One region of the Affinirhizobium gouqiense genome, then DNA from elsewhere that is predicted to be linked to it. Evidence: predicted binding sites of a transcription regulator. Region 1 holds the regulator's gene; the other holds the start of a gene.
What was found. The regulator PhoB, encoded in region 1, activates phosphate uptake and scavenging genes when phosphate is short. The targets are predictions, from matches to a motif close to TGTCATNNANCTGTCAT.
Positions count from the first base shown of each region.

Region 2: the regulator PhoB is predicted to act here: its motif matches at 1,733-1,749, upstream of olsB (l-ornithine N(alpha)-acyltransferase).

Region 1 is NZ_CP129382.1:3,309,766-3,315,643, reverse strand. It holds gene QTJ18_RS24005 (aspartate aminotransferase family protein) at 1-342, opposite strand, end outside; gene QTJ18_RS24000 (GcrA family cell cycle regulator) at 772-1,326, shown strand; gene phoB (phosphate regulon transcriptional regulator PhoB) at 2,160-2,843, opposite strand; gene phoU (phosphate signaling complex protein PhoU) at 2,882-3,595, opposite strand; gene pstB (phosphate ABC transporter ATP-binding protein PstB) at 3,650-4,441, opposite strand; gene pstA (phosphate ABC transporter permease PstA) at 4,477-5,835, opposite strand; gene pstC (phosphate ABC transporter permease subunit PstC) at 5,832-5,878, opposite strand, start outside.
Region 2 is NZ_CP129382.1:3,207,281-3,213,158, forward strand. It holds gene QTJ18_RS23530 (hybrid sensor histidine kinase/response regulator) at 1-1,688, shown strand, start outside; gene olsB (l-ornithine N(alpha)-acyltransferase) at 1,796-2,668, shown strand; gene QTJ18_RS23540 (NADP-dependent malic enzyme) at 2,895-5,192, opposite strand; gene mutS (DNA mismatch repair protein MutS) at 5,401-5,878, shown strand, end outside.

The DNA.
Region 1 (5,878 bases):
GGCATAATGATAGCGGCGCGCGGTCTTGATCGCGCATTCCAGCGCTTCCGCACCGGAATTGGTGAAGAAGACCTTGTCGGCGAACGTCGCCTCGACCAGACGACGCGCCAGCCGCTCCTGCTCCGGAATTTCATACAGATTGGACAGGTGCCAGACTTTTTCGGCCTGATCCTTCAGCGCGCTGACCAGATGCGGATTGGAGTGACCGCAGGAGGTCACGGCCACGCCGGCACCAAAATCCAGATATCGCTCGCCCGTTTCCGTCACGAGCCATACTCCCTCACCGCGCTCGAAGCGCAGGGGAGCCCTTGCAAACGTGTCGAAAAGCGCAGCTTCAGCCATGACGACGCACTCCTTCAGGCGATCTCTCAGGAACCTGGCGACCAGGACCGCCAGAAATCAAAAATGCCGCCTCAGCGGGCGGCCGGCGCACTATCCGCATTTCGGCGGGACCTGTCAACAAATGCGGCACATTCCAGCGGCTTTCAGGCCTTTGGCGCGACCGCTGCCCGATTGGCGGACAGCGCCATTGGTATGTGACAAAAAAGACTCTATCGGGAAGCAAGTTGGGGAAAACCCGAAAATCGATTCGCGCTGATTCGAGCGACTCTTGTCAGCGAGTCCACCGCCCATTAGGTTAAAGATCAATTACTAGACTGCATGCGGCGGAACTAGTCACCAACAGTATAGATGTAGTATGCGCGGCGAAGCCCCTTCGCCGTAACGGTGAGAGATTCTGTCTTGCTGGTATGCTCATGGCGGAGAGACAGCATGAACTGGAATGACGAACGCGTCGAGAGATTGAAGCGGCTGTGGGCGGAAGGCCTGAGCGCGAGCCAGATTGCCGCGCAATTGGGCGGCGTTAGCCGCAATGCCGTAATCGGCAAGGTGCACCGGCTGAACCTGCCCGGCCGCGTGAAGGCGGGTGGCAACACGGCCCAGCCGCGAACTCAGAAGCGCCCGACGGCTTCCCCTCGCCCTTCCACCTTCAATGCGCGTTCGACCGCCGCTCCGCAGAGCGCCGCCGCCCGCCCAATCACCCGCGCGGCGGGATCTGCGGCGTCTCGAGACGAGATCGAGATCGGCCTGGTGGAAACCGTGGCCGCTCCGACGAGCGGTGTGGTTCCCATGGCGCGCCGTCTTGCGCTGACCGAACTTACCGAACGCACATGCAAATGGCCCGTGGGCGATCCGCTGAAGGAAGATTTTCATTTCTGCGGCGCGGAATGCGGCGACAGCTCGCCCTATTGCAAATATCACGCACGGCTCGCCTATCAGCCCGTGACGGAGCGGCGCAAGGCTGCCAATTCGGTCGCTCGCGCCTGATATCCGGCCTCGGCTTGCTGCGCGATGGCTGGTCCTTGCGCATGACCCAGGCTCAGCGCAACGTCTGGTCTGAGAGGCGAGGCATCCGGCTCCGGGCGATGTCCGGCCAAATGCTGATGTCCTGCGGACGGTGGTCCGCAAGACCCCTGACGGCCGGCCCCGGGCAGTGCGATCGGCTGCCAGGACCTGGCGGAGGGGATGAAAGGCGCATTGCATGCTCGCGCCGGAAGCATGAGCGCGCATTTGATATTCCGGAAATGCCGCCGCTTCGCGATGAGAGGCCGAGCCCCCACCACGGCGCAGGTATCTGGATGCGACAGCATCCCGGGCACGCAATCTCCATCCCTGATCTTTTGCTTACACGAAGCGCGATCATGCCTTAGTCGAGCATTCGCATTTTCAGCAATCACAGGTCCAGCAACCACATATCGAGCATCCGAGCTGAGATCCGACAGAAGCGGACCTATGAGGCTCGGTCGTGCAGGGCTCGGTCATGCAGAACCAGTCACGCAGGCTTGGTGGGGTTGGCCCGGTCATGCAGGCTTTGTCAGGCAGGCTTGCTCATGCAGGCCCAGTCACGCAGGCTTAGCCAGGTTGACTTGGTGAGGTAGGCCCGGCCAAGTCGATCAGAGAGGCCAGGTCATTGCAGATCCCGCCTGTGACAGCCGTTTGCCCATGATCCCGACATGAAAGCCGCTAATGGCCGCGACGGATCACCGCGCCGACACCGGTGACGACCGTGACGACCGTGACGACGCCATTGGCCGATCGGCAGGGCACTGTCATCCTCTCTGCCCTTCACCGCCGCGATCCCAACCGGATCGAGAGCCGGCTCAGGCTTCCATGGAATAGCCTGCGCCGCGCACGGTGCGGATGACATCCTGCATATTGGAGAAGTTGAGCGCCTTGCGCAGACGTCCGACATGCACATCGACCGTGCGTTCGTCCACGTAGATATCGTGGCCCCAGACTCCGTCCAGCAGTTGCGACCGGGAAAACACCCGGCCTGGCGAGGCCATCAGGAATTCCAGAAGCCGGAATTCGGTCGGCCCCAGGCGCACTTCGCGGCTCTTGCGATGCACACGATGCGTTTCGCGATCAAGCTCGATATCGCCGCAACGCAGGACGGAGGAGAGCACTTCCGGGCGCGCCCGGCGCAGCATGGCCTTCACCCGCGCCATCAGCTCCGGCGTCGAGAAAGGCTTAACCACGTAATCATCGGCGCCGGTCGCCAAGCCTCGCACCCGCTCGCTCTCTTCGCCGCGCGCCGTCAGCATGATGATCGGCAGGCGCTCCGTTTCCGGACGCATCCGGAGCCGGCGGCACAGCTCGATGCCGGAGACGCCCGGCAGCATCCAGTCCAGGATCAGAAGATCCGGCAGGCGCTCCTGAAGCCGGATTTCCGCTTCATCACCCCGCAGGATCGTCTCCACCTCATAACCTTCGGCCTCAAGGTTGTAACGCAGGAGCACGCTCAGCGCTTCCTCATCCTCAACAACCGCAATCTTCGGCAGCATGTCTTACACATCCTTCACATTGGCAGCCGATCGCAGCCTTATTCGGCAACGGCACCCAGCATGTTCGACGTGTCATCCTTCGGGCGCTCGCCCTCCGGCGCCGCACCGGTGGCGATGTAATAAATGGTCTCGGCAATGTTCGTGGCATGGTCGCCGATGCGCTCTATGTTCTTGGCGCAGAACAGGAGATGCGTGCAGGTGGTGATGTTGCGGGGATCTTCCATCATATAGGTCAGGAGTTCGCGGAACAGCGAGGTGTACATCGCATCGATTTCCTCGTCGCGCTGGCGGATCGCCTCGGCCTTCTCCACCGAACGGCTGGAAAAGACGTCCAGCACTTCCTTCAGCTGTACCAGCGCCAGATCCGAGAGATGCTCCAGCCCCCGCGCCAGCTTGCGCGGCACGCCCGTGCCCTGAACTGCAATCACCCGCTTGGCAGTGTTCTTGCCCAGATCACCGACCCGCTCCAGATCCGAAGCAATGCGCAGGATGCCGACGATCTCGCGCAGATCGCCCGCCATGGGCTGGCGGCGGGCGATCGTCACGATCGACTTTTCCTGGATCTCGCGCTCGGCATGATCGAGAATCACATCGTCCGAGATCACCTTCTGAGCCAGGGCGCTGTCAGAATTCACCAGCGCACGCACCGCATCGGAGCACATCTGCTCCGCAAGCCCGCCCATTTCCGATATGCGGCGGTTCAGATATTTCAGGTCCTCGTCAAAGGCCGAGAGGATATGGGTGGGGGACATGATGCTTCCTCGGGAATAGAGTTGATCGGCAGGCTTCAGGCGAAGCGAAAGGCCTCAGCCGAAACGGCCCATGATGTAATCCTGTGTGCGCTGATCGTCTGGATTGGTGAACATCTTGTCGGTGTCGTTCTCCTCGACCAGCAGGCCCAGATGGAACATGGCGGTGCGCTGGGAGACGCGCGCCGCCTGCTGCATGGAATGGGTGACGATCACGATGGTGAAATTCGTCCGCAACTCGTGGATCAGCTCCTCCACCTTGGCCGTGGCGATCGGATCGAGAGCCGAGCAAGGCTCGTCCATCAGGATGATTTCCGGCGATACGGCAACCGCGCGGGCAATGCACAGACGCTGCTGCTGGCCGCCGGACAGACCGGTGCCCGATTCATGCAGGCGATCCTTCACTTCATTCCAAAGCCCCGCCTTCTGCAGGGAGGATGCGACGATCTCGTCGAGGTCTGACTTCTTGCGCGCAAGGCCATGAATGCGCGGGCCATAGGCCACGTTCTCATAGATGGATTTCGGAAACGGATTGGGCTTCTGGAAGACCATGCCGACCTTCGCCCGCAGCTGCACCGGATCCACCTTGGGATCATAGATGTTCTCGCCGTCGATGAGGATATTGCCTTCCACCCGGCAGCTGTCGATCGTGTCGTTCATCCGGTTGATGCAGCGCAGGAAGGTCGACTTGCCGCAACCCGACGGACCGATGAAGGCCGTGACCGAGCGCGGCCGGATTTCGATATTCACATCGCGGATCGCTTGCTTCTCGCCATAAAAGACCTGGACGTTGCGCGCGGAAATCTTGGAGTCGATCATGACTGCTGCCTTCGTAGTCGTCGTATTCATCGTTGATATATTGTTCATCATCAGGAATTCTCCCTCTACCAACGACGCTCGTAGCGGCGACGCAAGATGATTGCGGACAAATTCATCAAAATCAGGAAGACCAGCAAGACGATGATGGCACCGGAGGCACGTTCGATGAAGGCCGGGTCGCCACGCTGGGTCCAGTTATAGACCTGGACCGGCAAAGCCGAGGCCGGGTCGAAGAAGCCTTCCGGCGGTCCGGCCGGATAATCGCGGACAAAGGCCACCATGCCGATCAGCAGCAGCGGCGCTGTCTCTCCCAGCGCCCGGGCGAGACCGATGATCGTGCCGGTCAGGATGCCGGGCATGGCCAGCGGCAGGACGTGATGGAAGATCGCCTGCATCTTGGAGGCGCCGACGCCCAGCGCCGCATCGCGGATCGACGGCGGCACGGATTTGAACGCCGCGCGCGTGGCGATGATGATGGTCGGCAGGGTCATCAGCGTCAGCACCAGACCGCCGACGATCGGCGCCGATTGCGGCAGGCCGGCGAAATTGATGAAGGCGGCCAGGCCCAGAATGCCGAACACCACGGAGGGAACGGCCGCCAGATTGGCGATATTGACCTCGATAATATCCGTCAGGCGGTTCTGCGGCGCAAATTCCTCCAGATAGATGGAGGTCGCGACCCCGAGCGGCAGCGACAGGACCAGGACGATCAGCATCATGTAGATCGAGCCGACAATGGCGACGCCGAGGCCGGCGGCTTCCGGACGCGTATCGGAGGCATCCGCCGCGGTGAAGAAGCCCCAGTTGAAGTGATTGGTCAGGATGCCGGCAGATTTCAGCTTGTCTGCCAGGATCAGCTGGTCGGGCGAGATGTTGCGGTCGAGCTGAGCGCTCTCCATCGTCACGCGGCCCTTGTAATAGCCGTCGATGCGGCCCGATGCCAGGAGATCGAAGGAGACGGTGGTGCCGATGACCGAGGGATCGGCCAGCACGAAATTGCGCAGCGTTGCCGGCGCTTCCTTGGAGATCAGGTCGCCGGCCGCCTTGACGCTCACGCCCTCTCCCTCGATGCCCTTCTCCTTCATCGCCGCGGCCAGGGCGGCGTTGATCAGCGGCGCATAGCCGAAGGTCGTGACCTTGGCGATCTCGGCCGGGTCACGCGTGCCGGCCTTGTCGAGCTTGGCGGGATCCAGGAAGACATCCAGCCGGATATAGGTCTGGCTGAAGGAGGAGACGCCGTTCGACAGGATCGACCCGAGGAGGAAGAGCAGAGCGAGGATGCCGATCGTCACCCCGGTCAGGCCCATCATGCGGAACCTTACCTCGGATGCATTGCGGCGGCGGGTCCGATCATCCAGCGTCAGAAGCGATTTGGGGGTGGAGGCCGGCAGGGCGGCGGTGTTGGAAACGGAGAGATCGGTCATTCGTACTGCTCCCGGTATTTGCGTACGATGTAAAGGGCGAGCA
Region 2 (5,878 bases), 100 kb from region 1:
AATATGTCTCGCCGGAGGGCTATCGCATTCTGCTCTGGCAGGATGTCATGGTGCGGGACGCCCAGAGCGGCGATCGGCTCATCCTCAGCCAGATCCGCGATGTGACTGCCGAGCGCGGAACCGCCCGGACGCGGGAGGAGGCGCGCATCCAGGCCGAAGAGGCGAGCGCGGCAAAGAGCCGCCAGCTTGCAACTGTGGTGCATGAACTTCGAACGCCGTTGAACGGCATTCTCGGCATGAGCCAGCTGTTGAACCAGACCGCGCTGACGCTCGAGCAGAAGAATTACATCGGAGGCATTCGCCAGGCGGGCTCGGCCCTGGCCCAGCTGGTGGACGATCTTCTCGATTATGCCACCATCGAAGCGGGCCGCTTCCGGTTGAACAGCCGTGCGGAAAACCTCCGGCAGCTCCTGGAAAGCGTCGTCGAGATGCTGGCGCCGCGCGCGCATGAAAAAGGAATCGAGATCGGCGCGACCGTTGCACATGATGTTCCCGGCCTGATGGATTTCGATTCCGGCCGGCTGCGGCAGGTGCTGTTCAACGTCATCGGCAATGCCGTCAAGTTCACGACGAGCGGCGGGGTGCTGATCCGGGTGAGCCTCGACAGCCCGGATATCGTCATCACCGTTGCCGATACGGGCCCCGGTCTTTCGAAAGACGAGCAGGCCCGCCTGTTCCAGGATTTCGAACAGACCGGCAGCGCGATGGAACGAAGCGGCGGAACCGGTCTTGGCCTGTCGATCTCGGCGCGCATCCTGACCGAGTTGGGCGGCGCATTGTCGCTGGTCAGCGAAAAGGGCAGGGGTACCACTTTCTCCATCCGCTTCCCCGCAAGCCCCGTGGAGGGCGGCAAGGAGGGAAGCGACAGGATGCTGTGGTTGCGATCCTCGCGCGTCCTTCTGGTGGCGCCGGCAGGACCGGTTGCGACGACAACGCTTTCGACGATCGAGACGCTGGGTGGGCGGGGGCGTCATGCCAGGAGCATTGCCGAGGCCAATCACCTCATCGAACAGTCCGATCGACAGGGAATGCGCTTTACCGATCTGGTGGTGGACCAGCGCGTGACCGATCCTGCCGAATTCACCGCGGCAGCCGATGCCTTGCGCCGGATCCTGCTCGTCAGCCCCGAGGAGCGCAATGCGCAGGCCGCCGATACCTATGATGCCTGGCTCATCCGGCCGATCCGCGAGCAATCGCTCGTGGATGTGCTGCGCGGTCACCTGGGAGGCTCGTCGCTGCGCGCGCGGGCGCGTCACGTTTTGCCCAGCGCGGCTGAAACGGGGGAGCGGCGCGATCTGGGGCTGAGCGTGCTTCTGGCGGAAGACGATCCGGTGAGCGCCATGATGGTCGGGGCAATCCTGCGCAAGGCGGGATGTACCGTGCAACCGGTTCACGATCTCGCTGGCCTCAGGGCCGTCCTGTCAGGCGCCCATAGCCTCGACCTCGTGATTTCCGACATTCACTTGCCTGACGGCACCGTAGAAGAAATCCTGCCCCTGCTGGCCGGCCAGACCGGCGCCGGCCCTCTGCCGCTCCTGGTCATGAGCGGCGAGACCAATCCGGAGGTCAAACAGAAAATCCTGGCAAAGGGCGCCCGAAGGGTCCTGCAAAAGCCGGTCGATCCGCAGCACCTCCTGGACGAGATGCGTCTTGTGCTTGCCGGACTGGATCGCCGGCACGCGTCATAGTTCTTGTCATAATCCCGTCTCTGCCTCTATCATCGCATCCGCTTTGTCACTTTCCTGTCGTAGATTGGTGTTCTATGGGATCGACTACTGGAGACGGGCGAATTGCCATGACAATCGACTTTCTGGAACGAGATCCGTCTCTTGAGATGGAGAGAGCGCCGGCAATGCCGACGCCGGCGGAGGATGTCTTCGGTCGGATCGGCAGCCTGGAAACCCGGCTCGCCCGGACGGAGCGGGAAGTGGACGCCGCGCAGGCCCTGCGCTACCGCGTCTTCGTCGAGGAAATGCAGGCCCAGCTGCCTCCCGAGGCCATGCGCCGGCGTCGCGACATGGACCTGTTCGACGATATCTGTGACCACCTCCTTGTCGTCGACACGGCGCTCGAGGGCGATCCGGAAGACCAGATCGTCGGCACCTATCGCCTGCTGCGGCAGGATATCGCCATGGCCCATGGCGGCTTTTATTCGGCTTGTGAATTCGAGATCGGCCCGCTCTTGGAGCGCCATCCCGACAAGCGCTTCATGGAGCTCGGCCGGTCCTGTGTGCTGCCGCATTACCGCACCAAGCGTACTGTCGAACTCCTGTGGCAGGGCAATTGGGCCTATGCGCTGAAGCACAGAATGCATGCCATGTTCGGCTGCGCCTCCTTCCCCGGCATTCATCCGGAGCAACATGCGCTGGCGCTGTCCTTCCTCCACCAGTCGGTCCTCGCCAAGGGGGATTGGGCCGTCCAGGCAAGGCCGGAACTCTACCGTGAAATGGATCTGATGCCCCAGGAAGCGGTCAATCCGAAGCGGGCGCTGATGGCCCTGCCGCCGCTCATCAAGGGCTATCTGCGGCTCGGCGCCATGGTGGGAGACGGCGCCGTGGTCGACAAGGCATTCAACACCACCGATGTTCTCGTGGTGCTGCCGATCGAATCCATTTCCGGTCGATACATCAATTACTACGGGGCCGATGCCGGCCGGTTTGCCAGCTGAGCGTCGCCATCCATTCATTCCATCTTTGCACCGTCTCGGCGGGGATGGTCGGCCGACATGGGATATCAAGAACCGACACGCGCTGACGAGGACGGGTTGGGGCCGTAACAGGCCTGACTCGTCTGCTCAGCGTCTCACGGGTGAGGGAATGGATCCTTGGACGGGCTGACGCAGCGGTCAGCCCATCCGGATCCCTCAAACTCATGCCGAACGCCGCCGTGGCGGTTCACGTTCCGGCATTATAGGCGGCGATTGCTGCCATGTTCAGAATATCGCTATCCTTGGCGCCCATGGAGGTGATCTGCACCGACTTGTCCAGCCCGACCAGAAGCGGGCCGATCAGCGTCGATCCTCCGAGTTCCTGCAGCATCCGCGTCGAGATGGCGGCGGAATGAATGGCCGGCATGACCAGGACATTGGCCGTGCCGGATAGCCGGCAGAACGGATACTGCTCCATCCGCGCGGCGCTGAGGGCAATGTCGGCTCCCATCTCGCCATCATATTCGAAATCCAGGCGGCGTCCGTCGAGGATCTTCACGGCCTCGCGGACCCGTTCCGAGCGCTCGCCGCGCGGCTGGCCGAAGGTCGAGTAGGCGAGCATGGCCACCCGCGGCTCATAGCCCATGCGGCGGGCCATCCGCGCGGCTTCGCAGGCAATATCGGCCAGGTCTTCGGCCGAGGGCATGTCATGGACAGCCGTATCGGTGACGAAGACGGTACGGCCGCGCGAGACGAGGATCGAGACGCCGATGACCTTATGGCCAGGTTTGGCGTCGATGCAGCGGCGCACATCCGACAGGGCCGTCGCATAATTGCGGGTCGTTCCGGTGACCATGGCATCGGCATCGCCCAGCGCCACCATGCAGGCGGCGAAGTGGTTTCGGTCATTGTGGATGAGGCGCTGCACGTCGCGCAGAAGATAGCCTTCGCGCTGCAGCCTGGCGTAGAGATAATCGATATAGGCTTCGACGCGTGTCGAAAGCCGGGCATTGACGATTTCGATGCCCGGCCGTTCCAGCTCGATTCCGGCGCGCTCCGCGGTGGAGCGGATCACGTCGTCGCGGCCAAGCAGGATGGCGGTGCCGAGGCCCTGGGCGATGAAGGAGACGGCCGCCCGCATGACCTGCTCCTCCTCGGCTTCGGCAAAGACGACCCGCTTCGGCCGGCGGCGCACCTGCTCGTAAATGCCCTGCGTCGTGGCGGCGATCGGATCGCGGCGGGCCGACAGTTCCCGTCCATAGGCTTCCAGGTCTTCGATCACCCGCCGTGCGGCGCCGCTCTCGATCGCGGCTCGCGCAACGGCAACCGGAATGGCGGAGATCAGGCGGGGGTCGAAGGGAACGGGAATGATATAATTCGGCCCGAACCGCGGGCGAACGCCCTGATAGGCGGCCGCGACATCATCCGGCACATCTTCGCGCGCCAGATCGGCCAGAGCCTGGGCCGCGGCGATCTTCATGGCATCATTGATCTGCCGCGCCCGCACATCCAGGGCGCCGCGGAAGATATAGGGAAAGCCGAGCACGTTGTTGACCTGGTTCGGGTAATCCGACCGGCCCGTCGCCATGATGGCATCATCGCGAATGCGCGCTACTTCCTCCGGGGTGATCTCCGGGTCGGGATTGGCCATGGCAAAGATGATCGGCCGCTCGGCCATGGAGCGGATCATCTCTTCGGTGAAAGCACCCTTCTGGGACAGGCCGAAGACGACATCGGCGCCGGCCATCGCCTCTTCAAGCGTCCGGTGATCGGTCGTCACCGCATGGGCGCTTTTCCACTGGTTCATCCCTTCCGTGCGGCCCTGGTAGATGACGCCTTTGGTGTCGCAGAGAAGGATGTTGTCGGGATTGAAGCCCATCGCCTTGATGAGTTCGATGCAGGCAATGGCGGCGGCACCGGCGCCGTTGCACACGAGCCTGGTCGTCTTCAGGTCGCGGCCCGTCAGTTCCAGGGCGTTGATCAGGCCCGCCGCGGCGATGATTGCCGTGCCATGCTGGTCATCATGGAAAACCGGAATGTCCATGAGCTCGCGCAGGCGGCTTTCGATGATGAAGCATTCCGGAGCCTTGATATCCTCCAGATTGATGCCGCCGAAGGAAGGCCCCAGATAGCGGACGCAGTTGATGAATTCCTCGACATTTTCCGTATCGACCTCCAGATCGATGGAATCGACATCGGCAAAGCGCTTGAACAGGACCGATTTGCCTTCCATCACCGGCTTGGATGCCAGAGCGCCCAGATTGCCGAGACCCAGAATGGCGGTGCCGTTGGAAATCACCGCAACCATATTGCCGCGCGTCGTGTAGTCATAGGCCGTTGCCGGATCGGCGGCGATGGCCTTGACCGGAACGGCGACGCCGGGAGAATAGGCGAGCGAGAGGTCCCGCTGGGTCGCCATCGGCTTGGTCGGCATGATTTCCAGCTTGCCGGGACGGCCGCTGCTGTGGAAATCAAGCGCTTCCTGTTCCGTCACCGATGCGCGCTTGCGAGGTGCCCCTTCCGCGATACCGCTGTCCTTCACCATGTCTCCTCCAGCATGTTGTGGGCATCCGGCAAAGCTCGGACGCACTCTGTTGTCTTGTCGGGGGAATAATCGATAAGGTCGCGGCCCCAACCGCGCAACAGAAAACGGGCCACACGCTTTTGGAACCACGCTCTTGGAACCTGTGAACGCCGATATCCTCAAGACCGCCGACCTGATCTCGCAGGAAAGCCGCGCATCGGCCACGCCGATGATGGAGCAGTATATCGAGATCAAGGCGAATAATCCGGATTCGCTGCTGTTCTACCGTATGGGCGATTTCTACGAGCTCTTCTTCGAAGATGCGGTGGAAGCCGCGCGCGCGCTGGGCATAACCCTCACCCGCCGCGGCCAGCACATGGGGATCGACATTCCGATGTGCGGCGTGCCCATTCATGCGGCCGATGACTATCTTCAGAAGCTGATCGCCCTCGGTTTCCGCGTGGCCGTCTGCGAACAGGTGGAGGATCCGGCCGAAGCGCGCAAGAGGGGCTCGAAATCCGTGGTCAAGCGCGATGTCGTGCGTCTCGTGACGCCGGGGACGCTGACGGAAGACAAGTTGCTGTCGCCCTCGGAATCCAATTATCTCATGGCGCTGGCGCGCATTCGGGGTGGCGATGAGGCTCAACTCGGTCTTGCCTGGATCGATATCTCGACAGGCGTCTTCCGCGTCGCCGAAACCACGCCCT